3 regions of the Bacillus pretiosus genome follow, and region 3 is predicted to be linked to each of the others. Evidence: riboswitches for the same ligand, from Rfam matches in the RefSeq annotation. Region 3 holds a riboswitch; each other region holds the start of a gene.
What was found. A riboswitch is a leader RNA that binds a small molecule or an ion and turns the genes downstream of it on or off. The one in region 3 is predicted to bind S-adenosylmethionine.
Positions count from the first base shown of each region.

Region 1 (8,229 bases), 2.5 Mb from region 3:
TATATAGAAAAGAAAAAATGTAATTTTTCGCAACAAATTGTTGCGATTTTTTTTTATTGTTTGATAATAGAATAGGGGGACAATTTTTAGCGAAGGAATTATGGAGGATTAATATGATAAAAAAAGTAATGGTCATGGCTTCACTGTCTGCTATAGTTGGCGGCGGAGTATACTATTTTCTTGTTAACCCCAATATAAAGGAAAACACTGTATTAACAACTAAAGTGAATCCTACTATTGAAACGGAAGTACAAGGGAATATAGAAGAAAAAGAAGAGCAACAAATTGATTATGTTAGCATATCTCAAAAATTAGATCAATATTTAGTCGGAAAGCAATTCAATGGAACAGTTTTGGTAACAGATAAAGAGCATGTTATATTGAATAAAGGATATGGGTATGCTGATGTTCAAAATAAAATAGAAAATACGCCTCACACAAAATATCGTATCGGTTCTATTACGAAAACAGTTGTTGCCACATCTATTTTACAGCTGCAAGAACAAGGGAAATTGAATATTCAAGATAATGTAAATAAATATATTCCTTCATTTCCGGAGAATAAAAATATTACGCTGTATCATTTATTAACGCATACCTCTGGTTTACCTGAACATGCAAAAGGCAATGTTAATGCTGCTTCCCGTTTACAGTTAATTAATTGGATTGGACGTCAAAATTTAGAATTTCCTGCAGGAACAGGTTGGAGATATACAGATTATAATTATATGGTGCTTGCTTATATAATAGAACATATATCGAAAAAACCTTTAGGAGATTACATAAAAGAAAACATATTTGTAAAAGCAGATATGTATGAATCTGGTATGGGAAATATGGTACCTGGAGATAAAAATTTTACAAAGGGTTATGTGAAAAAAAATCAAGAGCTTGTACCAGCGCAGAAGTTAGGCATGGATTGGCTATATGGTTGTGGTGAGATGTATACGACAGTTGGAGATATGAAGAAATTAGACGAAGCAATTATAAATGGAAAACTTCTTTCTGAACAAAGTATACAAGCAATGTTTTCACCTTCAGCAGAACGGAAATATGCATTTAGTTTTTATATATATCCAGATTATTTTCATAATCATGGTGTATTATCTGGTTGGAACACTTTCAATAATTTTAATAAAGAAAAAGGAACTTTTGTTATGTTATTTTCAAATGTGAAAAATAGTATGGATGATGACTTTAATAAAGAGTTCCGAAAGATGGTAAATGATTTATTAGAACAAAGGGGATGAGAAAATGGAACATAAAACTTTATCAATAGGTTTCATTGGTATTGGCGTAATGGGAAAAAGTATGGTTTATCACTTAATGCAAGATGGTCATAAAGTATATGTATATAATAGAACGAAAGCAAAAACAGATTCTTTAGTGCAAGATGGTGCACATTGGTGTGATACACCGAAAGAGTTAGTGAAGCAAGTTGATGTTGTAATGACGATGGTTGGGTATCCACATGATGTAGAAGAAGTATACTTTGGGATAGATGGAATTTTGGAGAATGCAAATGAAGGCACGATAGCAATTGATTTCACGACATCTACACCAACATTGGCAAAACGTATTAACGAAACCGGTAAAAGTAAGAATGTATATACGTTAGATGCGCCTGTATCTGGAGGAGACGTTGGTGCGAAAGAAGCAAGGCTCGCAATTATGGTCGGTGGCGAAAAAGAAATATATGAAAAATGTTTACCGTTATTTGAAAAACTAGGGACAAATATTCAGTTGCAAGGACCAGCTGGAAGTGGACAACATACAAAAATGTGCAATCAAATTGCGATTGCTTCTAACATGATTGGAGTATGTGAAGCTGTTGCTTATGCGAAAAAAGCTGGACTAGACCCAGATAAAGTATTAGAGAGTATTTCAACGGGAGCAGCAGGTAGCTGGTCATTGAGTAACTTAGCTCCCCGAATGTTAAAGGGAGATTTTGAACCAGGGTTTTATGTAAAGCATTTTATGAAAGATATGAAGATAGCTTTAGATGAGGCTGAAAAATTGCAATTGCCAGTGCCAGGTTTAAGTTTGGCGAAGGAATTGTATGAGGAGTTAATGAAAGATGGGGAAGAGAATAGCGGAACACAAGTTTTATACAAAAAATACATAAGGGGGTAAATGAGATGGATCTTCAAAAATTTGATGAGATGATTGATACTGTTCAGCGAACAACTTGTATACAAATTAGTGCAAAACAAAAAGAAGCTTTTAAACAAAAATATGATTTTGAGCCGGAATTCGAATATGGAAGAGATGAGAAGGGGCATTATGTTATTCGAGCTTCAAAAAAGATGTTAGAAGAAATGGATTTTTATTTGGCATTGAAATATGATCGAGATGGGGTTGATCTTTATATGCAAGCAGAGATTGACGGTATATGTCACGTATCTGTTAGCTATAGTGAAGATGTCCTACATTTACAAGAATTGTTTCAATTTCTAGAAGAAAATAAATAAAAGTCCTCATTTGAGGACTTTTATTTATTTAGGTATATTTAATTTTTATAATTATAAGCTAGAAGCTCGGCGGCATCGTTCAATTGGGAATGGAATAACTTGCGCGATGTGATTAGGACCAAATTGTTTTGCACGAGCATGGCGTACTATATAAAATGCACACAGAATTGAAACAGGAATAGCGCCGAATAAACCGAAAAATAAAGCGCTTACACAAGATGCGACAAAACCTAAAACACCAACTTCTAACTCTTCCATAATAGCTCCTAGAATAACAGGAAGTGCTCCACACGTAACCCCTAGTATAAGTGCGATAAGTAAACTCATGATTATCCCCCTCTGTTTGCGATATTCTTTTCCTTTTTATTTAATAGTAGTATACCATACGTAAAACAGAATTTTCAGAAAAAATTCAAAAAAAGTTCAATAAATGTTCAAAAAGTGTTCAGAAATACACTTAAAAAATAGAAGGGGGAGGTTGTTTTTTTTGAACGAAAGGAATCGTATAGTTAGGTACATAAAAAATCAGGCTTATTTCATTTTTTGAAATAAGCCTGTTCCATAGGAGGATGTATATATGTAGAGTGAATAAAAGGTTGGAAAAGGGGATCCAAGTCCTTTTATTCAACTAACTACCTTAATAAATTGGAACCCAGCCTTCAGTTGTAACAAAAATACGAATAGCTACAACTTGACGATCATCTTGCAAGGTAAAATAGTGTCTTGCATTTTCTGGAACAGATATGAGATCGCCTGGCTCAAGTTCAACGTCAAAGAATTTGCCATCTTTTCCTTCAATGGCAAAGATGCCATGTCCACTAACAATAAAGCGAACTTCATCATCGGTATGATGGTGTTCTTTTTGGAAATTAATTAATAATTCGTCAAGGTTAGGTGTGCTATTTGAAAGTGAAATTACATCATGTGCTTTATAACCTCGGCGCGCTGAAACATCAGCGATTTCTTTTGAAAACACAGCTAATATTTCAGCCTTGTTTTCATCTGTTAACGAATAATTTTCATTTAAATAAGTAGGAAGTTTAGAGATGTTCCATTTCTCATATAAAACGCCTTCCTCTTGTAGAAATTTAGATACTTCTACTTCATTTTCTATGCGAGTATTTACTTCATGAATACGAATTTGCACCATTAGAAACGCCTCCTTGAATTGATAATAGTTTTATATGAAATTGGAATAAAAACTCATAAGCTTCTAATCTTTTCTTTGCATCAAAGCTATCTCGGCCCCATACGGTAATACCGTGGTTACGAATTAATACTGCTCCCGAATCTCCTTGTATGTGCTTTCGGAAGTTTTCTCCAAGCGTTGGGATATGGGCATGGTTTTCGATAATAGGAATGTGAATTGTTGCACCTTCTTCCCAAATATCGAGAGCTTTAATAATTTCTTGATTTTGAAGGGTGACTGCATCACTATATAAATTTGTGATGACATTATTATCAGTTGTATGAACATGAAGTACGCACCCAGCATTCGTATTGTTATAAATATGTGTATGCAATATTGTTTCTGCTGAAGGGCGTAATTCAGTCTCTAATACGGGAACCCCTAGATGATCTACTAATAGAAAATCATCTGGAGTAGTTTTTGTTTTATCTTTACCACTTGCTGTAATAAGAAAAGTAAGTGGCTCATGACTAACCTTTATAGAAATATTACCACTCGTTGCTGGAAACCAATTTCGTGTTGTTAATTCTTTTTTTATCTCGCTTAAGTCATACCATTGACGAAAAAGTTGTTTCATGATTTCACCTCCAACAAATGTTTTAATTGGGTTTGAACATCGTGAAATGTTTCAAACGGTGTATAAGCAATATAATTCTCTTCACACTTTGTAATAAGGAAGTCGCGAGCGAATACTTTATCTGCTTGTTTCGCAGCTTGTAAATCAGTAATTGAATCACCAATCACAATATGGAAGTCATTCGTATCACTTAACTTACGGATTAAAGATGATTTGCATAATCCGCAATGATTTTGACAATGATGATCACAAGGATGAGGCCACTTAACTGTAATGAATTCACTTGAAAAGTCTGTTTCATTACAGTAAATTTGCTCTTTTGGAATGATTCCTTGTAAGAGTGGATAGACGAAGAAATCCATTCCACCTGATATAACGTAAAAAGAAATGTTATTTTCATTTACAAATTGTATAAATTCATGAAAACCACTACGGATTTCAGCAGTTTTTATTAAAAATTGAATCATATCATCGTGTAGACTAGTAGGTATTAATTGAAATAATTGAGAAACACCTTCTTGAATAGACAGCTCTTGTGATAAAATTCTATTCTTTACTTCTTCGGCTTCTGGTGGTGCGAATTTTTCCATAATGGACATAATGTTATCATTATTTGTAATCGTGCCATCGAAATCACAAAATATTTGAATACTCATAATTTCACCCCATGAGAGGGATTTCCCCATATTTGTAGTGCACTATGCAAATTTATGTCATCTACTTCATGGAGTGGTGTATTTTGCAAAGTAGCATTAATTGCAGTACGGAAAGCTTTACCGCCCCCTTGCGCCCCACTTGGATGTCCATGTATCCCGCCGCCAGCATTAATAACAACATCTTTACCGAAATCTCGTAGAATAAAGGGAACGAAACCAGGGTGAATACCAGCAGACGGAACAGAAAAACTCTTCTTGAAAAATGCATCGTCTTCAGTTAAATGTTTTGAGATGGCAAGAGCCTCCTCTTTTTCTAGTGCAACACTTCCGTATGGAGATGGGAATAATGAAAAGTCAGCCCCAGCATAACGTAGTAGCTTTCCTAGTAATAATGGAGAGGAAACTCCATATAACTTGGATGATGAATAAGCACCACTTACAGCAGGGTGTGCCATAATAGGAACTGGGATTTCATCATCTTCTGCAAGTGATTGTAGTACATCTAGTCCGTAAGCAAATACATTAAATAATAGAATATCTGCCCCAGCTTGCACTGCGCGTTTCGCATTTTCTTTTAAATCAAAAGTTCGTCCTGTTAAATTTACGGCATATAACGTTTTATGTCCGTATGTTTCATATACGGATTGTAAAACTTCTTTTCCAGATACAATGCGTTTCGTAAGTGGTGTTAATGTATTCTCAAATAATATTTCATCATCTTTTACTATATCTACACCACCAATTGCTTGATCGCGTAATTGCGTTTTTAAATACCCAATATTTCGTCCAATCATTCCTTTAAAAATACTCATTAAAAGGGGACGCTCATGCACTTGTAAAAGATTTCGAATACCATCTATCCCGAATTTTGGACCAGGGAAATATTGTTTTAACTCGTCTGAAAATGTTAAGTCGATTAATTTCACTTCACCATCAAGTGATAGCTTTCCGAATGTAGTTGTTAAAATTGCTGGTAAGTCCGGACTGAAGTTTAATAACGGATATTCGATTTTAATAATCCCGCGTTTAACTTTTTTACGTAAATAAGAATTGGTATGTTCTTGTTCAGCTAGTTCCTCAACATGAATGACGTTGCCTTTATGCTGTTTTAATTGTTCTTGCAATAAGTGTGGCAAATGAGTCCAAGAGCCAATTGTTAAACCGAGTGCAATTTGCTCGGCTTTTTTTTCTAAGTTATGTGAATCATCATGGATTAAATACGTTGCTATAATTCCGCTCATTGTTAAAACCTCCTAGTTAAATAAAAAAACCTCTCAGCTAAGGAGAGGTTTTTTTACAACCAGCTCCTTATCTGTCAGCATAATGCTGCGAGAATTAGCACCGTGTCTACAATTGTAGATCGGTTGCCGGGTTTCGTCGGGCTCGTCCCTCCACCTGCTCTTGATAAGAAGTATTTAGAAATGTTTAAATTTTTAAGATAACTGAATTTTGTCAGATATTTTTCATGTTGTCAATTACTTTTTGAAAAAATTTAATTTATCAATTCGATTAATGGCTTCTCTTAATCTATCTTCTGTATGCAAGAGACCAACACGGACATACCCTTCGCCATGTTCACCAAATCCAACACCAGGAGCAACTGCAACGTGTGCTTTTTCTAGTAAAATATTAGAAAATTGCTCAGATGTATATCCTTTCGGAACAGGAAGCCATGCAAAGAATGAGCCTGTTGGAATGTCTACATTCCAACCAATTGAGTGACAAGCTGAAACAAGAGCGTTTCTTCGAGATTCGTAACTATTTACAAGGTCTATTACGCAAGACTGTGAACTTAATAGTGCTTCGCGGGCAGCATCTTGAACTGCACCAAAAATACTAACATACATATGATCTTGTAATAAGTTAATTGTCTCAATCACACTTTCATTCCCCACAGCAAAAGCGATGCGCCATCCAGCCATATTGAAAGTTTTCGATAGAGTGTAAATTTCAATACCTGTATTTTTAGCACCGTCTGCTTGCAAGAAACTAACAGGTTTTTGACCATCGAATCCAATAGCACCGTAAGCAAAATCATGAACGACTAATATATTATGTTCATTAGCAAAATGAATGGTTTCATCAAAGAAACCTTTTGATGCAGTAGCACCGGTAGGATTATTTGGATAGTTTAAAAACATTAACTTTGCACGCTTAGCGGTAGTGGCATCAATTTTTGTATAATCTGGTAAAAAATTATTTTCTGTAATAAGCGGCATTGTTTCAAATTGTGCTTTTGCTAAAGCAACTCCTGATAAATAATCTGGATAGCCTGGATCTGGAACGAGAATAGTATCACCAGGGTTTGTAAAACAAAGTGGTAATTCTACTAATCCAGCTTTTCCACCAAACAAAATAGCAACTTCTGTTTTTGGATTTACTACTACATCATATTCGCGTTGATAGAATGTTGCCACGGCTTCTTTTAAACTTTCGTGTCCGCGAAATGGTGGGTATTTATGATGAATGGTCTTTTCAGCAGCATCTTGTAAAGCTTTTACGATATGCTGCGGTGTTGGTTGATCTGGATTACCTTGACCTAGATTAATAACATCGTGACCATCTGCAACGACTTTGTTAACTTTTGCAACAAGTGAAGCAAAAAATTGTGTAGGCAATGATGTTACTATCTCAGAAGGTTGAAATAATTTCATACTTTCCACCTCTTTTGAAAGTTGTTACAATTCTAGTGACAAATGATATAATCTTTCCAGTATTTTGTAAAGAAAAAATTAAGAATGGGGCTGACAAAATGAAAGTCGCATGTATTCAAATGGATATTGTCTTTGGAGATGTAGAAAAAAATATTGAGAATGCTAAAAATAAAATAAGCGAAGCGATGAAGGAAAGACCAGATGTGATTGTCTTACCAGAACTATGGACAACGGGATATGATTTAACGAGGCTTACTGAAATTGCAGATAGGGATGGATTGCAAACGAAAGAAAAGCTGAAAGAATGGTCGAAGCAATATGGTGTACATATTGTCGGTGGGTCTATAGCGAAGCAAACAGAGCAAGGTGTTACAAATACAATGTATGTGGTAAACAAGGAAGGAGAACTGGTCAATGAATATAGTAAAGTGCATTTATTTCAGCTTATGGATGAACATAAATATTTAATCGCTGGAAATAGTACAGGTGAATTTAAGTTAGATGATGTAGAGTGCGCCGGCACAATTTGTTATGATATTCGTTTTCCAGAGTGGATGCGCGTTCATACTGCGAAAGGTGCAAAAGTTTTATTTGTTGTAGCAGAATGGCCATTGGTTCGTTTAGCGCATTGGCGTTTGTTATTGCAAGCAAGAGCAGTTGAAAATCAGTGTTATGTTGTTGC
Region 1 is NZ_CM129593.1:3,897,195-3,905,423, reverse strand. It holds gene ACU8YW_RS19895 (GGDEF domain-containing protein) at 1-23, shown strand, start outside; gene ACU8YW_RS19890 (serine hydrolase domain-containing protein) at 114-1,250, shown strand; gene ACU8YW_RS19885 (NAD(P)-dependent oxidoreductase) at 1,255-2,133, shown strand; gene ACU8YW_RS19880 (DUF3909 family protein) at 2,139-2,471, shown strand; gene ACU8YW_RS19875 (hypothetical protein) at 2,523-2,798, opposite strand; gene mtnD (acireductone dioxygenase) at 3,109-3,621, opposite strand; gene ACU8YW_RS19865 (methylthioribulose 1-phosphate dehydratase) at 3,599-4,237, opposite strand; gene ACU8YW_RS19860 (2-hydroxy-3-keto-5-methylthiopentenyl-1-phosphate phosphatase) at 4,234-4,893, opposite strand; gene mtnW (2,3-diketo-5-methylthiopentyl-1-phosphate enolase) at 4,890-6,134, opposite strand; SAM riboswitch class I at 6,199-6,304, opposite strand; gene ACU8YW_RS19850 (pyridoxal phosphate-dependent aminotransferase) at 6,369-7,547, opposite strand; gene ACU8YW_RS19845 (carbon-nitrogen family hydrolase) at 7,562-8,229, shown strand, end outside.
Region 1: it holds a riboswitch for S-adenosylmethionine, as region 3 does, so the genes downstream of both, mtnW (2,3-diketo-5-methylthiopentyl-1-phosphate enolase) here and ACU8YW_RS07205 (YezD family protein) in region 3, are expected to answer to the same signal.

Region 2 (8,229 bases), 980 kb from region 3:
TGCCGTTATCGGTGCCGGTATTACAGGTATTACTACTGCCTATTTACTTGCGAAAGAAGGCATCGATGTTGTTTTAATTGATTCTGGTCTTATTTTAAATGGAACGACTGGGCATACAACAGCAAAGGTAACAGCACAACACGATCTTATTTATGATGAATTAATAAATCATTTTGGTTTGGAAAAAGCGAGGCTTTACTATGAATCAAATAATCATGCTCTACAATTTATAAATGAGACGGTGAAAACATATAAAATCGACTGTAATTTCTCAAATGAAGATTCATATTTATATACAACTACTGATAATGGATTAAGAAGTTTATCAAAAGAATATGAAGCCTATCAAAAATTAAATATACCTTGTGACTATGTTCAATCTCTATCGATTCCGATTCCAGTACAATCTGCACTTGTCATGAAAAACCAAGGACAATTCCATCCCCTCCTTTATTTGAAAACACTTTTAGAAAAGTTTGTAGAGATGGGCGGAAAAGTTTATGAACAAACAACAGCTATTGATGTGGAAAAGGGTGATTATCCACAAATCATTACAAAGAGCGGACATCGCATCACTTGTGAATATGTTGTCTCTTGTTCACATTTTCCTTTTTATGATGCGAATAGCTTTTTCTTTACACGAATGTACGCAGAACGCTCTTATGCTCTTGCCATTAAAGCAAAAACAGATTATCCAGGTGGCATGTATTTAAGTATTGATGATCCAAAACGCTCCTTACGCTATACAACAAACAATGGAGAACAATTAATTTTAATTGGCGGAGAAAGTCATAAAACAGGACAAGGAATAAACACGATGCTTCATTACGAAGCACTGTATTCTTTTGCGGAAGCAACGTTTGGAGTAGATGAAGTTCCCTATAGATGGTCAGCACAAGATTTAATCACGCTAGATAAGCTTCCTTATATCGGACATATTAACGAAAGAAATCCAAATATATTTGTTGCAACTGGATATCGTAAATGGGGAATGACAACTGGAACTGCTGCCGCTCATTTACTGAAGGACTCCATTCTAAAAGTCCACAATCCCTATAAGGAGCTGTATGCACCATCACGCTTCCATGCAAATCCAGATATAAAAACATTCCTCTCCCAGAACATTGATGTTGCGAAACATTTAATTGAAGGAAAGATTGAAACCGCATTACGTAAGCCAGAAGATCTCGAAGTTGGTGAAGGATCTGTCGTACATGTTAATGGGAAACGAGCAGGTGCTTATAAGGACAAAGATGGGAAATTACATATTGTCGATACAACTTGTACACATCTCGGCTGCGAAGTTGAATGGAATAATGGTGATTGTACTTGGGACTGCCCTTGCCATGGTTCCCGCTTTTCAATTGAGGGAGATGTTATGGAAGGTCCAGCAGATCAACCGTTAAAACGAGTTGATAATGAGTAAACAAATAAAGAAGTTCAACAGGATTCCTGTTGAACTTCTTTATTTGTTATAAAACCTTTTCAGATAAACTTCGACATAAGAAGGGAAATATTAACATCAAATAAAATAATATATTTATCTATAAATAAAAGGAGGGAATACTATGCAAACTTCAGCTCCACCTCATCTAGAATCTACAAAAACTATCTTTTCAAGCTCTATTACAAAACTTGTTGTTTTTATTTGTTGGCTAGCCATTCTAGCTGATGGATATGATTTAGGTATTTACGGTGCCGTTCTGCCAAAGCTCCTAGAAGACAAAAGCTGGGCACTTTCACCGGCACACGCTGGTACAATTGCTAGCTATGCTTTATTTGGGATGTTTATTGGCGCTATTCTAGTTGGAACCATTACAGATCTAATTGGACGAAAATGGACGCTTATATGCTGTTTAGCACTTTTCTCCATCACAATGGGCCTTGCTGCACTTGCTCCTTCCCCTGAATTATTTGGTTTATCTCGATTTATCGGAGGAATCGGATTAGGCGGTGTTATTCCAACAGCTTCAGCACTTACTGTTGAATATTCACCAAAAAAGCGACAATCTTTTATTTATGCTCTTATGTTTACTGGCTATCCTTTAGGTATCGTGTTAGGTGCTATTTTGTCTATGTTTATGTTAGAAGATTTCGGATGGAGAATTATGTTTGGCATCGGAATGATTCCACTACTCCTCATTCCTTTCATCATTCGTTATTTACCTGAATCCATTCAATTTTTGTTATCACGTAATCGACAAGAAGAAGTGGAACAAATCCTTAATCGTTTTCAAATTGAATTCAATGCAAAAGAGGAAACTCATCAAGCCCCACCTAATATACGAAAGAAAAATGGATTTCTTACGTTATTCTCAAAAGAGTACATAAAAGCGACGCTGCTTTTTTGGATTACTTATATAATGGGAATGTTTTTAATATACGGTTTAAACACTTGGTTACCGCAGATGATGCGCCAAGCAGGATACCCTCTTGGATCTAGTCTATCATTTTTACTTATGCTAAATATTACTGCCGCTATCGGTGCATTATTTGCTGGAGCAATCGCGGATCGTATAGGGGCTAAAATTGTTATTAGCATCTCCTATCTTATGGCAGCTATATGTATTGGACTATTAACAATTAAACCATCTGTTACAATCATTTATCTTTTAATCGGCCTTGCTGGAATTGGATCAGTCGGTATTACTCAAATATTAAATGCATATGTAACACAATACTTCCCATCCCATATCCGAGCTACCTCCTTAGGCTGGGGACTTGGACTTGGCCGAGTTGGTGCGATTGCTGGTCCTATTCTTGTCGGTATTATTATGACAATGCAATATGACTTAGCATGGAATTTTTACTTATTCTCATTCGCGGGTCTTCTTGCAGCTATATCTGTTTTCTTTATTCCTACAAAATAAAAAAAGAGCACAAACTCACTTGTGCCCTTTTTCATATACTTCAAACAACATATCTCGAAACAATGTATTTAAACTCTCAATATCGATTCCTGATCCCTTTTCAATTCCTTTTACATATTGCTGATAGTAATGAATTTGTTCTTCTAAAAATTGATTCAACACCTCAATTTTTAATCCAACATCTAATTCAGTACCTGCCTTTTTCTTTATTAACAACTGTTCAATTTCATCTAATACGCTACGTTCTAACGATAATTCTGTAATCAATCGATCGAATTCTACAGGTGGTAAAGTTGTTTTCTCCTCTAGCCACTTACAAGCTAAAATCGGACGCAATACATAAAAGTATTTTTTCAATTTTACGTTCTCACCTTGCAAAAATTCACGATAATTTTTTGAAGCCATATGTAAGTAATGATATATCGTTGCTTTTGGATCAAAGTGCTTATCACTCATTTGCTGAAGCTGTTCTGGGAAATGAGAGTTTTTCGAATAGAAAATCGGTGATCGAATCCATTCGAGTAAAGCTGGGTTTGACTTTGCGAATAACTGTAACGCCTTTTTAATATCCCACCCGCTTATATCTAAATCATCACTAATCGGATACTCAATTACATCTCGTTTATCATGAATTGATAAATACCACTCTACCGGATGCATATAAACAAATCTAACATCATAATCACTATCTTTCGATGGAAATCCCCAAGCACGACTCCCTGATTCCACTGCAAATAAAATTTTCACATCATTCTCTTGTTCAATTCTTGCTAACTCCACTCTAATTTTCTCTCTCATTTCATACCCTCTCCATTTTTTGATTATTTCCTTGGAAATTCGACAAATATACTCCTAATTTTACTACATACTAAAATAGCTGTCAGAAAATTCCCGACAGCCTACCAAAATCCTTTATTTTTTACTTGTTCTTTTCTTTTACACTAACCGCAATTCGTTCAAACTCTTTTTGAATCTCCTCTTTATATGCATCTACTTTTGAAAAATCCATAGCAGCAATATATATTCGTTCTAATTTATCACGAACTGATTTCGCTTTCGCTAAGAAAGACATCGCCTCATTCATTTTTGCTTTATATTGAATCGACACGTCACGAATTTCTGTCGCATACTTCTCATCTGTCCCTGGTGTTACAATCAAGGCATACATATCTATAATTTCATCACCTTCGCGGCTCGGAAAATATTCATGTGGTGCGGTGCTATCAAAAATTGCAAACCCTAATTCTCTTACGATAACCATATCAAGACTATTTGGATCAAATCCACAATGATATACTTCAACTTCAAATCCTTTTTCTTCTGCTGCCTTAGCTAATTTTTTAAGCATTGTTGATTTCCCAGATCCTGGGCGTCCTTTTATAAAATAACGATGTGGTAATCCCTCTGTTAAATTAGGAACAAAATCAACTGCTCCTTTCGGTGTAGCTGCCCCTAAAAACCGATGTTTCACAAGCGATTGTTTCCCGCCTTTATCTGTAAATAACTTCTGAATCAGCTGATCGGTTAGTTCATTTGCTTTATTAAAATCAATATTATTAATATATATTTTCTCCCACTCGTCATGTATAACTAGTGCCTCGTTAAAACAAGCGTAAGCAGTTTGAAAAGCCTTGCTTGCTTCTGAAACAAATCGTTCAATTTCCACCTTCTGCTTTCTTAATTTATCTGAGTCCCAAGCAACCCCTAAATTAATATACTCTTCGACAACTCCTGGCATTTTCGGCTCAATAACATGCGGTGATGTTCCATCAACAATTCCTACTTTTAACTTCGGGATAATTACACCATCAACCGATTTATTATCAGAAGAGCAGTGTAAAAATTCAATATCATATCCTTTTTCAACCCACTCGCGACCTATTGCTTTGATTAAAGAAGATTTCCCGGTTCCAGGACCACCCTTTAAAATAAATAACCTGTTTAGCCCTTTTAAATTCTCATCGTATAAATTATGAAATCCTCTAGCTGTATTTCCACCAGCGTAATAATTCAATACATTCCCTGTCACTGCACTCACTCCTTCGCAGCATTCTATTTACATAAGCTACAATATGCGAGCAACTTTATTTGGGTGAATACCTATTTTATATTGCACGAAAAAAGGAAATGAATTACAATTTAAAAGTAGTGAATATTCAGAAACGAAAACTTAATATGTCTTTATCAAGAGAGGCAGAGGGACCGGCCCTTTGACGCCCAGCAACCTCAGTTTATACAAACTGAATAGGTGCTAATTCCTGCAAAATGCATTGCATTTTGAAAGATAAAACGTAACTATTGTGTACAAAACTCATCTTTCTTGATTATGAAAGGTGAGTTTTTTTATTTCAAAACATATATTGGAGGTATTTAAAATGAAAGTAATTGACCTATCACAAACATTTGAAAACAATATGTCCCAATTCCCTGGAACACCAAAAATCAATTTAGGAGCCATTACAAGCGTTGAAGAGACAGGCTATCAAGTTACAGATTTTCATTCTGTCGTTCATGTTGGCACGCATTGTGATGCTCCTGCTCATTTCATTTCAGGCGCAACGACTATTGATCAATTACCCCTAGATCAATTTGTAGGCGAAGCTGTTCTTATTGATGTAACTCATGTACAAGAACGAAAACTACCTAAAGAAGTATTACACAACGCTGACATAAAAGAAGGTGATATTGTCATTTTCCATTCCAATCTATCTACGAAATGGAATACAGAAGCATATGAGAAAGAAGCTTTTTATCTTTCTGAAGAATTAGCTGAAGAACTAGTTCAATTAAAAGTAAAATCTGTCGGTTTAGATTTCATCTCTCCTGATGAGGTAACGACAGAAACATCGCCAATTCATCACATACTACTTGGGAATAATATTTATTTAATCGAAAACTTAACAAACTTAGATGCAATTAACACGAAACGTTTCTTTTTCTCAGCGGCACCTTTAAAAATTAAAGATAGCGACGGTGCTTTCGCAAGGGCATTCGCTGTAATTTTTTAAACAAACTATACAAAAAAGCAAAGATCATCATTGACCTTTGCTTCTATTTTTTTTATTTAAACTAAGAAAGAATTGCTCAACACGAGGACGTAACCAAGCTAAATAATCTTTCTCTTTCTTCTTTGTACAAGCTATTTCTTCGCCATCTACCATTCCGACAAGCTCTAGCTCTAACAGTTGCCTCGTAAATGCTAACATATTTATTTCTTCGTCTGGATACTCTTCTTTTAATTTCTCCTCAATTTCCCCCAATAAAAAACCGTCACGCATCATTGCCAATGCATCAATCCAAAGTGGCGGCATTTCATATTTTTCTCCTGTAATTGTATCTTTTACAATATAATTCTTTTGCTCTTTTCGAAATTGAATCGTGTGTAAACATACAGTCGAATTTAATGTTAATTCCATCATACCACCTCTTTCATAATATCTGCATAGAAAAAAGGATGCGCGTGCACCCCTTCTTTCTCTAACACTACCGAACCGTTACATGAATAATAAATCTCATGTCGATATTTTCCTCCATTATAAACGAAGTATTTTATAAAAAAAACCCTTCTTGAAACATTTTATAAAATGTTTATATTTACACAACAAGAACACTTTTCTGAAAAATATTTTTCTCTAGCACATTATGCTGTCGGTAAAAAATTTCCTCTTTCGTTCCTATTCCCATGCTACTTTGAATCGCGATACTTCCTTGATGTTCCTCAATGATTTTATATGTAATCATTAACCCCAGTCCCGTACCATTCTCCTTTGTTTTGTAAAAATCTTTACCGATTTTCTCTAACAAATCCGTTAATTTTTTTAAATACTTTTAAAGCTTCTCTTTCCTCATATATCAAGCTTTTAAATTTGTTCATATAAATACTCCTCATACTCAATACAAAAGCTCTACATATTATCTCCTTAAATTATAAGTATGAAATTGCTTTCAGGGTAAGATGTAACCTTATCATACGAAAAGGAAGGAGATTTCCCCTTCCTTTTCGTCACAACTTATATCCATCTTACCCGATCATGTAGCAATCCATCCGTAAAGTCATTTCCGCCCACTACAAAATCCTTCATATATAAATTCAAATATTCTCCGTACTTACTCTCTGTATTTAATAATAATTCCTCTACATAATAGGCACCTTGTTTAAAGTTATCGAACAGTAAACTACACAAGCCAGCATAAATTCCGCATCCTACTTGGAAGTAAGTCGCATTCGTTTTATATTTATGAAAAACTTGACTGCTATTCATCACGTTATACATATATGTCTCACTATTTTCATAAACGAGTAATACACCTACTAGATCCTCGCCGGCAATCTCTTCTTCGGCTGGATTAAATACTTTACGATTCCAACTCCATAAATCTTCTACTTGATCTAAGTTCTGTCTAATTACATTAGTCGTATACTCATTAATTCGGTAAAGAAAACCCACTTCCATATTGAAGTTTTTTCCTAAAATTAAAACTTCCTCATGTGGCATTAAACAGCCATAAAACTCTTTCTCTCCTAACTTTACTTTATACTCTGAAGCATATACATCTTCATAAAAATAAAGAGGACGATGATGACTCATATACATCGGATAACTCCATATCGCTTCATCTAGAAATCGCTCTACTGCCCATGAAGCATAAAGTGTATGAGGCTTTATAAGTGCTGTATCATTTAAAAATGACGTATCATGTTCTACTATATAACATGCTCTTGGCTTTTCCTTTGGACGTTCCTTCATAAGTTCAACAACCATCCATTGAACAACACCTGGATTCATACCTGAGCCTATAATTGCTTTTGTATTTGTAAATTTCTCTTTCTCCTTCTCAAACCTCGTATATCTTTCCGTAAGCTGAAAACCGATTAAACTATCGTCCTGATCTACTTCCTCATTTTCCAAAGCTGAATTAATATAACAAATTCCAAGTTCATTACAACAACTTAATACTCTGATTGTATCTGCCCCCGAAACATCAATAACAACACCCGTGCTTTTTTCTTTCAAATGTTGTTTGAATTTCACTACATCTTGAAGGTCAATTTCATATAAAAACAATTGATCTTTCAAATTTGGAAACAACTCACCATAATAAGCCCTATCTTTTTGTTTTATGTCAACCAAATGAAATGTAACATTCTTTATCGCTTCATAAATCGGGTCTTTTTCATTTGCTATCGCTTGATTTAAAATTGCTAAAACTGCTTTTGCTGCTCCACCAGCACTACCAAGTAATGTAATCGATAACGAATTTGGAAACTGCTCCACAAACAAAACCCCTTTAATATATTAGTTGAGCAGTTCTCCCACAAAAAAATAAATTGAATATATAAAAAATGGCTCGTACATAT
Region 2 is NZ_CM129593.1:385,665-393,893, reverse strand. It holds gene ACU8YW_RS02090 (FAD-dependent oxidoreductase) at 1-1,426, shown strand, start outside; gene ACU8YW_RS02085 (MFS transporter) at 1,569-2,870, shown strand; gene ACU8YW_RS02080 (nucleotidyltransferase domain-containing protein) at 2,886-3,668, opposite strand; gene ACU8YW_RS02075 (PRK06851 family protein) at 3,790-4,899, opposite strand; SAM riboswitch class I at 5,049-5,161, shown strand; gene ACU8YW_RS02070 (cyclase family protein) at 5,246-5,878, shown strand; gene ACU8YW_RS02065 (hypothetical protein) at 5,906-6,286, opposite strand; partial or broken gene ACU8YW_RS02060 (ATP-binding protein) at 6,465-6,671, opposite strand; gene ACU8YW_RS02055 (S-adenosylmethionine decarboxylase related protein) at 6,881-8,146, opposite strand.
Region 2: it holds a riboswitch for S-adenosylmethionine, as region 3 does, so the genes downstream of both, ACU8YW_RS02070 (cyclase family protein) here and ACU8YW_RS07205 (YezD family protein) in region 3, are expected to answer to the same signal.

Region 3 (8,229 bases):
CCTGTCTTGTCGTAATATCTATTACGTCACGCCCATAATCCTCAGCGATAGAAGCAAGCACTTCTGCCTGTGCATTCGTAATAATCCCTGAAGGAATATTTACACGCATCATAAAATATCCAGCTTCTTTCGGTCTTTGTAAATATAACCCTGCCCATTTGAATGCGTCCCACTCTTCTTTCGGAATAGATTCGAAGCCATTTTCTGCATAGTAAGGAATATCATTAAAGATTTCCAATCCATCTTTTTTCAATTTATTTTTCTCAGTCTGATTTAATTTTTCATTGTTAGCCCATACTTTTTCATAACTCATTTTTTATCCCCCTATATAAAACTACGCTCTTGTAAGTACTTCACGATTTGTTCTGCACATTCTTCAATAGAATACTTGTGCGTTTCTACAATTAACTCTGCTTTCTCTGGCTCCTCATACGGTGAATCAACACCAGTAAACTCTTTAATATCACCCTGTCTTGCCTTTTTGTATAACCCTTTTGGATCACGTTTTTCACACTCTTCAATTGGACATTTTACAAACACTTCTATAAACTCATCTGCTGCTAATAGATCTCTAACTTGTTTTCGGTCTACTCGAAACGGTGAAATAAACGCTGTAAGAACAACAGTACCTTGATCTACAAATAGCTTCGCCACTTCACCAATCCGTCTTATATTTTCCATACGATCACTTTCAGAAAAACCTAAGTCTTTATTTAAACCGTGGCGTACATTATCTCCATCTAGTACATAGTTTCCAATATTCTTTTCAAATAGTTTACGAGCAACCGCGTTCGCCACCGTAGATTTACCTGAAGCTGATAGACCAGTAAACCAAACTACAAAACTATGATGCCCATTTCTTACTCTTCTCTCATCTTTTGAAACAGATGCTGTATGCCAAGTAATATTCGTATCCATGTCATTCTCTCCCTATTCTGTTACTACTTCTTTTTTCAAACCTTTAATTAGCACTTCCACTACTTCTTTACGACTAAATGTACTCGGCGGAACCTCACCGTTTCTTAATAGTTCTCTTACTTTCGTACCTGATAAAATGACATGATCCTCTTTTCCGTGTGGGCATGTTTTCGTCGAAGCCATCGCTTCACACTTCGTGCAGTAAAAACTATGTTCAAAAAATAATGGTGTAATCCCTAACTCTTCCACTGTAAAGTTTGTAAAAATTTCTTGTGCTTCATAAGTCCCGTAATAATCTCCTACTCCTGCATGATCACGCCCTACGATAAAGTGGGTGCATCCAAAATTCTTTCTGACTATTGCATGGAATATCGCTTCCCTCGGTCCTGCGTAACGCATTGCTGCAGGAAATACACCTAAAAAGACACGATCTTTCGGATAATAGTTTTGAAGTAATACTTCATAGCTTTCCATCCTTACATCAGCAGGAATATCGTCCGATTTCGTTTCCCCAACGAGTGGATTTAAAAAGAGACCATCTACAATTTCAAGGGCAGATTTTTGAATGTATTCATGGGCACGATGTACCGGATTTCTCGTTTGAAATCCAACCACTGTTTTCCAACCACGTTTTTTAAATTCTTCTCTCGTTTCAATTGGATCTAAATGATAAGAAGGAAACGGATTATTTTCAAAGCGTTTTGTAAGAATAATAGCTCCCCCGACATAAACGTTCGGTCGTTCATATAATTTTTTCACTCCTGGATGAGCCTCATCCGTCGTTTTATACACAAGTAACGCTTCTTTTTCCTTGTCAGGCACAAAAATATCTTCTATTTGAATGACACCATATACATTTTCAGCATTAACAAGTTTTACTTCCTCTCCAGCTTTTAGACTCTCTGCTACTTCTTCTGTTACTGGTAATGTAATCGGTATACTCCATATGCTCCCGTTTGCTAAGCGAAGCGTTTCTACGACCGAATCATAATCTTTCTTTCCTAAAAAACCAGTAAGTGGGCTATATCCCCCTGTCGCTAATAGCTCTAAATCACTTAACGCAATGTTGTCTAGTTCAATTTCTTTTTCGATTTGTGATACGTCGTAAGTCTCGTCTATACGATTTATTAATTCGTTTCTTGTACTCATTTTCTATTTCCTCTCTTAGCTTTATTTTCAAATTCATCTTATTGGTAATGAAGACCACATTCTGTTTTCACTTTCCCAGACCACCTACCATCTCTCGAATCGCCACCCTCACCTACAGGTAACGTACACTTCTCACACCCAATACTTGGATATCCAACATCATGCAGCGGGTTATACGGTAAGCTATGTTTGTATACATATCGCCACACTTCTTTCCACGTCCAATGAATGAGTGGACAAACTTTAATAGATTGAAAGCGATGATCTTGATTTATAAACTTTGTATGCTTACGTGTTTCTGATTGTTCCCTCCTTAAGCCCGATATCCAAGCTTTTTCCGCTGCTAATGATTTTTCTAACGGTAAAATTTTTCTAATTTTACAACAAAGATTCGGATTACTTTCCCATAATTTCTCACCATGCAACTTCGCTTGTTCATCAAGCGTAAGTTCCGGCTGTTTTTCTATAATATTTAATGAAGGAAATCGTTTCCGCACTTTTTGAATTAATTCATACGTTTCTTGAAAATGAACATTCGTATCTAAAAATACAACTTTAGCAGATGGATTTACTTGGTTTATAAGATGCAGCAATACCATCCCTTCCACTCCGAAGCTACATGCGTATACAATTTCACTTTTATATTCTTTATAAGCCCAACTTAATACAGATAGCGCGCCTTTCGTTTCATCTTCTTCTGAAAATGAAACATTATTTTCTTCCCACGTTTCATACGTCAACATGTTCTTTCCCCCTGTAAAAGCAAAAAGACGGTTTTAACCTAATATAATAGGTTAAAACCGCCTCTAGTTTTTCTAGTCAGCGCTTTTTACTTTAAACGTACCTTTTCATTTTTCTCTAATTGAATGACTTTCCCATCTTGCACAACAATTGTAATTGAACCATATTTCATATCAGCAAGCATCGCTTGAATTTTCTCAGATACTTCCTCAAAATGTTCCCGTACGCTCACGCGAACAGCCCCCCTTTTTATTCATAAAAAAAATCTTTCCCATTTCGAAAAGACTGTTCGGTAATATATTTTACCTTATCTTTCAAAATGGATTCCATTTTGCTGGATTTAGCACCTTGCTTTCTATAAGCAGGTTGCCGAGCTTCTTCGGGCCAGTTCCCTCCGCTTCTCTTGATAAGCTTTGTATTTGTATTTTATCACAATTCTGATTTTTTTCAATCCTAGTTTTCCGATATATTTTAATTATTTTGTTTTATAAAAAAGGAATTGCCCATCCGAACAACTCCTTTTTCCCATTCACACAAGTTCTTTAATACGTATGCGATCGTTCCCAATAATATTTTCATATGTTTCACGCTCTACAACAATTTGTGATGTGCCGCCTTTCGCGAAGACGACAGCTGGTCTACGAATCCGATTATAATTATTCGCCATCGAGTATCCATATGCCCCTGTACAAGAAATTGCTAATAAATCGGCTGAAGCAACTTTCGGTAGAGTGATATCCCAAATTAACATATCTCCACTCTCACAGCACTTCCCAGCAATCGAGACAAGTTCCTCATTCTCATCATTCCCTCGATTCGCTAACATCGCTTCATAACGAGCGTTATATAAAGCAGGTCTTAAATTATCAGTCATCCCACCATCCACTGATACATATTTCCGAATACCAGGAATATCTTTCACAGATCCGACTGTATAAATTGTCGTTCCAGCATCCCCTACAATACTACGGCCTGGTTCAACCCATATTTCTGGCAGGGGATAATTACATACTGTAAATTGTTCCCTCACAGCACTTGTTACAGCTCGCACATATGTCTCAAGAGTTAATGGTGTATCTGACTCTGTGTAGCGTATTCCGAATCCTCCGCCTACATTTAGCACTTTTACTACATAGTTTGTTCGCTCTCTCACTTGTTCTAAAAATTGACGAAGAACTTCAATCGCTCGCACAAAGCCGGCCGTTTCAAATATTTGTGATCCGATATGTGAATGAATTCCTAACACATTATAATTTGATTTTTGTAAAGCAATCTCAATTACTTGCATCGCTTGACCATTTGACACGCCAAATCCAAATTTCGAATCATCTTGGCCTGTTGTAATATATTCATGTGTGTGCGCCTCTACTCCGGGCGTTACACGAATTAATATGTTCACAAATTTCCCATGTTGCACTGCTAAATCATGCAAAATTTCTAATTCCAAGAAATTATCTACGACAAAACAACCAATATTCGCCTGAAGAGCCATCACAATTTCTTCTTCTGTTTTATTATTGCCGTGAAAATGAATGCGTGATGCTGGAAATCCTGCTTGCAGCGCAGTATATAATTCTCCTCCAGAAACAACATCTAATGACATATTCTCTTCACGAGCCACTCGGCACATCTCCATGCACAAGAACGCCTTGCTTGCATATGCTACTTGATAAGAGAAACCACTTTCTTTAAACGCACGATGAAACGCGCGGCACTTTCCTCGAATTGACTCTTCATCGTATACATAAAGTGGTGTTCCGTATTGTTTTGCTAGCTGCGTCGTATCACATCCTCCAATTTCTAAGTGTCCTTGCCCATTGATTCGGCTCGTGCCGTGTAAATACATTTGAATTCCTCCCTTATTTCCTCTAAAACTCATAACCCCAATCTTCTATTCATTGCAGCACGCTTTTAGATAGACAAAAAACGCGCGGAACAATGTTCACACGCGTTTCTTATTAGGAAAAATATATATTGAAAAAATAAACGAGTTGTTATCTCCTCAAAATAAGAAACCGCATCAACATCTCCAAATAGCTCTCCATAAAATAAATATTATGACAGTACTACATTTATTCAATGCAGTCCCAATATATGAATAAGATGGTTATTCTTATATTTCGGCAATAGTCCCTTTCAACCTATGATCACAGATTCCATTAAATCTCCCATAGCTTACTCTTTCCTATCGCGGCCTCTACCTTTGAGAGTAGATGAGGTAAGTCTATTTAATTTTCAAACATCTAATTGTTGCTATTAACAATACCAAAGGACCATTTTATTTGTCAAACAATTTTTTATATTGTTTTTTTACAGTTTAATTTCGTATCATTTGGTAAGCGCTTTACTGAAATCTTTGACACTTCCCATTCGCCTTCTTCATTATTAAATGTAATCGTTACCTTCTCAAATGGTGGAGCAATTTTCCCAGCAACTCGTTCATACTTCGTTACTTCAATACTTGCTTGAAATAAATATGTACCGCTATACACTTTTTTTAAACTAATAATTTTAGGACATTGATAAGGCTTCAAGCTCCCATATTGTTTTTCAATTGCTTTATTTATTTTCGGAAATAAAACAGAATAAAGGGCATCTTCCATAAGAGGTGCATCATATTGGGCTACCGACACACTCGGTGAAGCAAAAAGTATAACACTACTGCATACTATAAAATATAATAATTTTCGCATTATAACCTCCGTATTATTACACGATTCTTTCTGCGCACGATAATTATCATACATAGAAACTCCGTTTTATTGTCTCCCACTGCCCTTTTTCTACTCAATTATTATAAAAAAGTCCACAACTCTCTTTTATTTTCGTATAATGATACTCATAGTATAATAAACATAATAACAAAGGACTGTTCGTATATATAAAATGAGGCGCTAATCAAACCGGCTCACAAGAACTGTCATGCTTTTTAGGAGAGGAGTATATTATGCTACAACGTCTGTTTCCAAAACTGCGATTTGCACTCGTTGCAGTCGTTTTATTATGGATAAAAACATATATTGTGTACAAGCTAGCATTTGATATTAAAATTGATAACTTCTTTGAAGAATTTATGCTTTTTATTAATCCACTAGCTGCGTTACTTTTATTTTTCGGTTTTGCTTTACTTGCATCTAAACACCGAAACCGTATTATAGTTGGAATCAGTTTTATACTGTCCTTTATTTTATTTGGAAATGCAATGTTTTATGGGTTTTATAACGATTTCGTTACGTTCCCAGTTTTATTTCAAACAAATAATATGGCTGATTTAGGGACAAGTATAAAAGAACTCTTTACGTACAAAACATTACTTTTATTTGCAGATGCAATTATTTTAATGTTTCTTTCACGTAAATTCCCAGCATTTTGCGACAAGACGCCACTTTCTCGCTCTGAGAAGCGAACTTTCTTTAGCGGTGTAACAGCTCTATTAGCATTACAAATTGTCGTTTCAGTTATTTATAAGCCACAAATGTTCTCACGCTCATTTGATCGTCAAACTGTCGTGAAAAATTTAGGTTTATACACATATCATCTATTTGATATTACACTTCAATCTAAATCTTCGGCTGAACGTGTATTTGCAAGTGGTGACGGGTTCTCTGAAATTAAAAACTATACAGACTCAAAAGATAAGCAAGTTGATAAAAACTTATTTGGAGCTGCAAAAGGTAAAAATGTAATTTTGATTTCAATGGAATCTACACAAAGTTTTGTTATTAATAAAAAAATAAATGGAAAAGAAATCACTCCATTTTTAAATGAATTTATTAAAGATAGTTTTTATTTCGATAACTTCTATCATCAAACGGGACAAGGTAAAACTTCTGATGCTGAATTTATCGTTGAAAATTCACTTTATCCGTTAGACCGCGGTTCTGTATTCTTTACTCACGCAACAAATGAATATACAGCTACACCAGAACAATTAAAAAAATACGGATATTCTTCTGCTGTCTTCCATTCAAACGATAAAACGTTTTGGAATCGTGATGTAATGTATCCTGCACTTGGATATGATCGTTACTTTAATTTAAATGATTACGTAGGCACAGAACAAATGTCTGTCGGTTGGGGATTAAAAGATAAAGGGTTCTTTGAACAATCGATTCCAAAGCTAAAATCTTTACCACAACCGTTCTATACAAAATTTATTACTTTAACAAATCATTTTCCATTTCTTCTAAATCCAGAAGATCAATATGTTGATGAGTTTAATTCGGAAAGTGGTGTTGTAAACCGCTACTTCCCAACCGTTCGTTACACGGATGAAGCTCTTAAACTATTTATTAAACAATTAAAAGAGGAAGGACTGTATGATAATTCCGTTATTGTCATTTATGGAGATCATTACGGTATTTCTGAAAACCATAATGCAGCTATGGCTCAGTTCCTTGGTAAAGACGCTATTACACCGTTTGATTCTATGCAATTACAACGCGTCCCTCTCATTATTCATGTACCTGGTCAAGAAGGAAAAGTCATTTCTAAAGTATCTGGTCAAATTGATATTAAACCAACGCTACTTCATTTACTTGGTATTAAAACAAATCAATCAGTTGAATTTGGAACTGACCTATTTATTAAAGAAGAAGATCCACTTATGGTAATGCGTGATGGTAGCTTCGTTTCGGAAAACTATGTTTATACAAAAAACATGTGCTATAAACGAAATACAGGTGAAGAAGCGGACATTTCATTATGTCAACCAAATATTGAAAAAGCAAAAACTGAATTGAAACTCTCCGACAAACTCATTTATGGAGACTTATTACGTTTCGATCCTAACAATCGTTATAAAACCGGAACAATGACAACGAAATTTGAATAGCGCCAGAAGCAACTTTTATAAAAGTTGCTTCTTTTTTTACTTATTTTTCAAATCATTCCGCTATGAAATCTTTCACAAATTGGGAATTTTTTTCGTATGAGGAAGAAATTTATGGTATGATAAAATAAGTAAAATTTCATAAACTAATTAAGAATTTATTACAGAAAGCAAGGGATCAGATTTTGTATAGAGCAGCTATTCCAAACTTATTTACGCTCGGAAATTTATATAGTGGATTCTTATCAATCGGCTATGCATCTTTAGGATATTATAAATCAGCTGCTATTTTAGTACTTATCGGGATGATGTTAGATAGTCTTGATGGGCGTGTTGCTCGATTATTACGCGTTGATTCACAAATGGGAAAAGAGCTTGACTCGCTTGCAGATGTCGTAACATTTGGTGCAGCACCTGCTGTTCTCATGTATTACACATCTTTCTCCAATTATGGAATCATCGGACTATACATAGCGGGACTATTCCCTCTTTTCGGAGCATATCGTTTAGCTCGATTTAATGTTACACCATCTTCTACTTCAATGAAATATTTCACTGGGGTACCGATTACAGCAGCGGGAGGGCTTGTT
Region 3 is NZ_CM129593.1:1,369,391-1,377,619, reverse strand. It holds gene ACU8YW_RS07225 (nitrite/sulfite reductase) at 1-313, opposite strand, end outside; gene cysC (adenylyl-sulfate kinase) at 325-918, opposite strand; gene sat (sulfate adenylyltransferase) at 931-2,067, opposite strand; gene ACU8YW_RS07210 (phosphoadenylyl-sulfate reductase) at 2,106-2,810, opposite strand; gene ACU8YW_RS07205 (YezD family protein) at 2,897-3,040, opposite strand; SAM riboswitch class I at 3,113-3,221, opposite strand; gene lysA (diaminopimelate decarboxylase) at 3,338-4,654, opposite strand; lysine riboswitch at 4,835-5,016, opposite strand; gene ACU8YW_RS07195 (DUF3888 domain-containing protein) at 5,106-5,501, opposite strand; gene ACU8YW_RS07190 (LTA synthase family protein) at 5,756-7,642, shown strand; gene pssA (CDP-diacylglycerol--serine O-phosphatidyltransferase) at 7,825-8,229, shown strand, end outside.